3 regions of the Kitasatospora sp. NPDC101801 genome follow, and region 1 is predicted to be linked to each of the others. Evidence: riboswitches for the same ligand, from Rfam matches in the RefSeq annotation. Region 1 holds a riboswitch; each other region holds the start of a gene.
What was found. Region 1 has a riboswitch for thiamine pyrophosphate ahead of thiO (glycine oxidase ThiO). Riboswitches for the same ligand answer to the same signal wherever they lie in the genome.
Positions count from the first base shown of each region.

Region 2: another riboswitch for thiamine pyrophosphate. It lies ahead of ACIRPK_RS14265 (purine-cytosine permease family protein); the one in region 1 lies ahead of thiO (glycine oxidase ThiO).
Region 3: another riboswitch for thiamine pyrophosphate. It lies ahead of thiC (phosphomethylpyrimidine synthase ThiC); the one in region 1 lies ahead of thiO (glycine oxidase ThiO).

Region 1 is NZ_JBIWML010000011.1:68,164-70,358, forward strand. Features, by position in the region: gene ACIRPK_RS15720 (NAD(P)/FAD-dependent oxidoreductase) at 1-1,037, opposite strand, end outside; TPP riboswitch at 1,106-1,219, shown strand; gene thiO (glycine oxidase ThiO) at 1,215-2,195, shown strand, end outside.
Region 2 is NZ_JBIWML010000009.1:128,911-131,105, forward strand. Features, by position in the region: gene ACIRPK_RS14265 (purine-cytosine permease family protein) at 1-1,177, opposite strand, end outside; TPP riboswitch at 1,170-1,317, opposite strand; gene ACIRPK_RS14270 (S1C family serine protease) at 1,520-2,195, shown strand, end outside.
Region 3 is NZ_JBIWML010000015.1:32,691-34,885, reverse strand. Features, by position in the region: gene tenA (thiaminase II) at 1-290, shown strand, start outside; gene ACIRPK_RS18755 (DUF5326 family protein) at 487-687, shown strand; TPP riboswitch at 828-957, shown strand; gene thiC (phosphomethylpyrimidine synthase ThiC) at 953-2,195, shown strand, end outside.

The DNA of each region.
Region 1 (2,195 bases):
CAGAGCACCGTCCAGGCCGGGTCCCCGGCCGAGCCGCGCCAGAGCATCCGGTCACCGGGCGCGTGCCGCCCGGCGTACTGCACCATCCGTCCGAACTGCTCCGACCAGAAGTACGGCACCGGGTCGTACGGCGTGCCCGCCCCGAGCACCCCGGCGGCCACCGCCCGGCCGGACTGCAGCGCGTGGTCCCAGTGCTGGACGTTCACCCGGGTACCCAGCCGGGCGGACGGGTACGCGATGCAGTCGCCGGCCGCCCAGACCCCGGGCAGCGAGGTGCGCAGCCGATCGTCCGTCAGGATCGCCCCGGCCCGGTCCAGCTCCACCGGCGAACCGGCCAGCCAGCCGGTGGCGGGGCGGGCACCGATGCCGACCACCACCTCGTCGGCGGCCAGCTCGGTGCCGTCGGCCAGCAGCACCGCGCCCGGCTCGACCGCCGCCACCCCGACCCCGCAGCGCAGTTCGACCCCGGCGTCGGCGTACCACTGCGTCATCAGCCCGCCGAGCTCGGCGGGCAGCGCCCCGGCCAGCGGCGTCGCGGCGGCCTCGACCACCGTCACCTCGCAGCCGAGCCGCCGGGCCGCCGTGGCGGTCTCGGCGCCGATCCAGCCCGCGCCGACCAGCACCAGGTGCCGCCCCGGCCGCAGGCTCGCCCGCAGCGTCAGCGCGTCGTCCAGGGTGCGCAGGGTCCGGGCGCCGGGGAGGGTGACCGGCTTGGCACCGGTCGCGATCACCAGGGCGTCGTACCGCAGCGAGCCCCGGTCGGTGTGCAGCAGGCCGGGCTCCAGGCCGGTCGCGCGGTGGCCCGGCAGCAGGTCGACACCGGTCCAGTCGACGTCCAGCACGGTGCTGTCACGCTGCCCGAGCAGCACGTCCTTGGAGAGCGGTGGCCGGTCGTACGGCAGCTCCCGCTCCGCGCCGAGCAGGGTGACGGGCCCGGTCCAGCCCCCCTGCCGCAGGGCCAGCGCGCTCTGCGCGCCCGCCATGCCGCTGCCGACCACGACCGCCTGTCCACCCGTCAGCTCTGCCACGTCGGTCACCCTACCCACCACAGTCGTCCGCCCGTCGAACACTGGCCGCCGGGCTGCCCGGGGCCGGGGATATGGTGGGTGGCGTTACACGGGAGCCCGGTGCACCGGGCTGAGAGGCGGGCTGCGGCGGCCTGCGACCGTCCGAACCTGATCCGGGTCATTCCGGCGAAGGGAGAGCGAAGTACTGTGACACGCACCGAGAGCGACGTGCTGGTCATCGGCGGCGGCATCATCGGCCTGGCGGTCGCCTGGCGGGCCGCGCAGCGCGGACTCCGGGTCACCGTGGTCGACCCGGAGCACGGGCGGGGCGCGGCCCAGGTCGCGGCCGGCATGCTGGCCCCGGTCACCGAGCTGCAGTACGGCGAGGAACCGCTGCTCCGGCTGGGGATGGCCTCCAACGACCGCTACCGCGACTTCGTCGCCGAGCTGGCCGACCTGACCGAGCTGGACACCGGCTACCGCGAGACCGGCACGCTGGCCGTCGCGCTGGACTCCGACGACCGGGCCGAGCTGCGCGAGCTGCACGCGTTCCAGCAGCGGCTGGGCCTGGAGTCGCACTGGCTGACCGGCCGGGAGTGCCGACGGCTCGAACCGATGCTGGCCCCGGGCGTCCGGGGCGGCCTGCACGTGACCGGCGACCACCAGGTGGACGGCCGACGGCTGGCCGCCGCCCTGGTGCTGGCCTGCGAACGCTCCGGCGTCACGCTGCAGCGGGCCTCGGTCACCGAGCTACTGGTCAAGGAGGACCGGGCCACCGGCGTCCGGCTGAGCACCGGCGGCGAACTGACGGCCGCTCAGCTGGTGCTGGCGGCGGGCCCGCAGAGCCACCTGCTACCCGGGCTGCCCGCCGGGGTGCTGCCGCCGGTCCGTCCGGTGAAGGGGCAGGTGCTGCGGCTGCGGATCCCGGAGCGGTACGCGCCGTTCCTGTCCCGCAACGTCCGGGCCGTGGTGCGCGGGCAGCACATCTACCTGGTGCCGCGGGCCGACGGCGAGCTGGTGATCGGCGCGACCAGCGAGGAGCAGGGGTACGACACCACCGTCACGGCGGGCGGTGTCTACGAGCTGCTCCGGGACGCGCACGAGCTGGTCCCCGGGCTGACCGAGCTGCCGCTGGTGGAGACCGGCGCGGGCCTGCGGCCCGGGTCGCCGGACAACGCACCGCTGCTC
Region 2 (2,195 bases), on a different contig from region 1:
TCGCGAAGCCGAGCGCCCACGGCAGCAGCATCAGCCAGCGGGCCGGGGCGTCCTCGGCCAGGTTCCAACCGCGCCGGCCGGAGCCGAGGAAGTAGTCGGCCGCCAGCACCGCGAACATCGGCACGAAGACCGAGCCGATCAGGCCGAGGAAGGCGTAGTACGAGGCGGTGAACTCGTCGGTGAGCAGCGCCAGTACGGTCACCAGCGCGCCGATCCCACCGGTCAGCAGCCGGCGGTCGACCTTCGGCAGCAGGTTCTGGATCGACATCGCGGTCGAGTACACGTTGGCGAAGGACTGGTCGGTCTCCCGGACCACCAGCACCAGCAGGAAGGCCCAGCCCGCGGCCACCCCGGTGAACGAGGAGAAGATCCGGCTCGGGTCGCCGTCGGACTGCAGCAGTGCCACCACGCCCAGCAGGTAGCACCAGACCTGGGCCAGCGTGTAGCCGGAGAAGGTGGCCCAGAACGCCGCACCGGCGGTGCGGGCGTGCCGGGTGTAGTCGGCGGCCAGCGGCACGAAGGAGATCGAGACCGCGATGATCGCGTCGGTCGCGGAGAGGAAGCCGGTCCAGTTGCCCGCACCGGGGTTCGGCACGCCCTGGCGGACCAGCTGGACGGTGAAGTAGACCATCGCGATGCCGACGGCGATCGTCACGTACTTGCGCAGCACGGCGATCGCGCCGAGCGGCCAGATGGTCAGCGCGGTGGTCAGCAGGCCGGCCAGCACCACGAACAGCCAGCGCCAGCCCTGCGAGCCGGTCACCTCCTGGGCGCCCATCGCGATCACCAGCAGCTCGTACACGCCCCAGCCGATGCACTGGGCGATGTTCAGCACGGTCGGCACGTAGGACAGCCGGGTGCCGAACAGGCCGCGCAGCACCGTCATCGCGGGCGCGCCCGTCCGGGCGCCGATCAGGGCGGTCACCCCGAGCATCGCGGTGCCGATCACGGTGCCCACCACGGTGGCGGTGATCGCGGCGACCAGCGAGAGCTCGGAGCCCTTGGCGCCGATCACGGTGGCCGCGCTGGTGAAGCCGATCAGGCTGACCCCGAGGTTGGCCCAGAGCGAGAACAGCGCCCGGAAGTCGAGGGTGCGAGGAGGTGCGGTGTCCAGGACGAGCGGCGCCTCGGCGCGCGCGGACGGTTCCTGGACAGGGGCAGGCGAAACAGCCGTCATGGCCGATGCTCCCTACGCCGGCATTACCCGGACAGGTTCGAGCGGTCTGCGCTCCCTCGCCGTAGTGCCAGCACCTGCATGGCGTACGGTCGTTCCGCGCACTCTCAGCCTGGACGGTCCAAGCTCCCGCGTGTCAGTTTGGAGCGCCAGGCTAGCGGCCGGGCGGCCGAACACCAAGGCGGGCGGGTGGCCGTCCGGATCGCGGGACGAAGCGGACCCCCGGGGGATCGTGTCGGGAACGGGTAAGGATTCTTAAGAGTTCTTCACCGGGCCCCATACGACAACCGAATCACGCATACGAAAAACTGTGGACCAAGGTTCTGTCAGCTATGGAGGTCGTCCGTGAGCACCGAGCACGCGAGTGGGTCCACCGGGCCCGAGGAGGAGCGCACCTCCACGGGCCAGGGGGTGGTGAGTCCGGCTGAGAGCGTGTCGGCCGATGTCCCCGCTGCTCCTGCCGTCCCGGCGGCGGCCCCGCCGGCCGCCGAGCCGACGCCGACGGTCGCCTTCGGCAAGGTGACCCCGCCGCCGGCCCCGGCCGCCCCGTCCTACCTCGACGCACCGCCGCCGGTGCTGCCGCCCGCGCCGCCGGTGCCCGCGGCGCCGTCCTACCTGGACGCGCCGCCGCCGGCCGCGCCCGCGCCTGCCGCCCACCCGGAGGTGCCGCCGCCGGCTCAGGCCGGCAACCCGTACGCCGCTCCGGTGGCCCCGGCTGCTCCGGCCGCGTTGGCCGCCGAGCTGCCGCCGGTGCAGTCGGCCCAGCCGACCCAGCCGGCCCACCCGGCCGCCGAGCCACCGCATCACCCGTTCGGCGCGGGCACCCCGCTGGGCAGCTGGGGCACCCCGCCCGGTGGCCTCGACGGTCCGGGCGGCCCCGGCCTGCCGGGCCAGCCGTTCGGCTCGGGTGCCGCCCCGGCCCCCCGCCGCAAGCGCGGCGGGCTGATCGCGCTGGTCGCGGCCGTCGCCCTGCTGGCCGGTCTGGCCGGGGGCGCGATCGGCGCCGCGGTGAGCGACCGGG
Region 3 (2,195 bases), on a different contig from region 1:
TCGCCGAGGCGGTCGGCGCGGTGCTGCCGTGCTACTGGATCTACGCCCGGGTCGGTGAGCAGCTGCTCACCCGCTCCTCGCCCGACCCGCTGTACGCCAAGTGGATCGCCACCTACGGGGACGAGACCTTCCAGGCCGTGGTGCGCCGGGTGCTCGCACTGACCGACCGGCTCGGCGAGCAGCTCGCCCCGGCCGAACGCCGCCGGGTGATCGAGCACTTCACCACCACCTCGCGCTACGAGTGGATGTTCTGGGACGCCGCCTGGCGGCGCGAGGTCTGGCCGGTCTGACCTGCCGCCCGACGGACCGTCCGGGCACCCCCGACCCCGGGGTCGACCCTCCCCGCGGTCTCGGGGTGATCTCCGGGTTCTCTCCGGGCTGGAACCCCTCGGAAGCCGGACCGGTGCCCTGTACCGTCGAAGTATCGAAGCAAGCGGGACGCGACGGAACAGCCGTCACCGGCCCGAGGGGAGAGAAGGAACGGACATGGCTGAGCTCTGGAAGTCGCTGCCCTCGTGGGTGCGCAACATCGTCGTCCCGATCGTGGTGCTGATCCTCGCCTGGAACCTGATCTGGTTCGTGATCGGCGCGGTCACCTCGCTGATCGCCTTCCTGGTCAAGGCCCTGGTCCTGGTGGCCGTCGCGGCCGGTGTGGTGATCCTCGTGAAGAAGGCCGCCAAGAGCTGACCCGCGGCGCACGGACGCCGGGCCCGGTACCCCTCGCGGGGGTGCCGGGCCCGTCCGCGTTCCGGCCGTCGCGGGGGAGCCGCCCTGGACCAGCCGGGGGCGGACCGCTACGGTGTTGAACGTTTGTTGCAGGCAAATCCGCCTGTGGACACGGGAGCTCGGAGCACCGGGCTGAGAGGGCGCTGAACGGCACGTCAGGTGCCGGCCGCTGCGCCGACCGCAGGAACCTGACCGGGTAATGCCGGCGTAGGGAGATAGAGGTCTCATGACCACGTTCGACGCACAGCAGAAGTCTGCCCCGAGCGGCGTGACCAGCGCGACCACCGGCTACCCGACCCCCGCCTGGCGCAAGGCGTACCGCGAGGGCTCCCGGCCCGACCTCCGGGTGCCGTACCGCGAGGTGCAGCTGACCAACGGCAAGTCCGTTCCGCTGTACGACACTTCGGGTCCGTACACCGACCCGGCCTACCAGCCCGACGTCCGGCGCGGGCTGCCCGCGCTGCGCGACCCGTGGATCCGCCAGCGCGGGGACGTCGAGGAGTACGACGGCCGGGAGGCCCGGCCCGAGGACGACGGGATCAAGCACACCTCCCCGCGCGGCGGGAACCTGCGCAACCTGGACGCGGTCTTCCCCGGCCGTCCGCGCCGCCCGCTGCGCGGACGTGACGGAGTGCCGGTGACCCAGCTCGCCTACGCGAAGCGCGGGATCGTCACGCCGGAGATGGAGTTCATCGCCCTCCGGGAGGGCCTGGACGCCGAGTTCGTCCGCAACGAGGTGGCGATCGGCCGGGCCGTCATCCCGCTGAACGTGAACCACCCCGAGGTCGAGCCGGCCGTCATCGGCACCAACTTCCTGGTGAAGATCAACGCCAACATCGGCAACTCCGCCGTCACCTCCTCGATCGAGGAGGAGGTGGAGAAGATGACCTGGGCGACCCGCTGGGGCGCCGACACCGTGATGGACCTCTCCACCGGCCGCAACATCCACACCACCCGCGAGTGGATCCTGCGCAACTCCCCCGTGCCGATCGGCACGGTGCCGCTCTACCAGGCGCTGGAGAAGGTGGACGGCAGGGCCGAGGAGCTGAGCTGGGAGGTCTACCGCGACACCATCATCGAGCAGTGCGAGCAGGGCGTCGACTACATGACCGTGCACGCCGGCGTGCTGCTGCGGTACGTCCCGATGACCGCGCGCCGGAAGACCGGCATCGTCTCGCGCGGCGGCTCGATCATGGCGGCCTGGTGCCTGGCGCACCATCAGGAGAACTTCCTCTACACCAACTTCGAGGAACTCTGTGACATCCTCGCGGCCTACGACGTCACCTTCTCGCTCGGTGACGGCCTGCGCCCCGGCTCGACCGCGGACGCCAACGACGAGGCGCAGTTCGCCGAGCTGAGGACGCTCGGCGAGCTCGGCCGGATCGCCCGGGCGCACGATGTCCAGGTGATGATCGAGGGCCCCGGCCACGTCGCGATGAACAAGATCAAGGAGAACATGGATCTCCAGA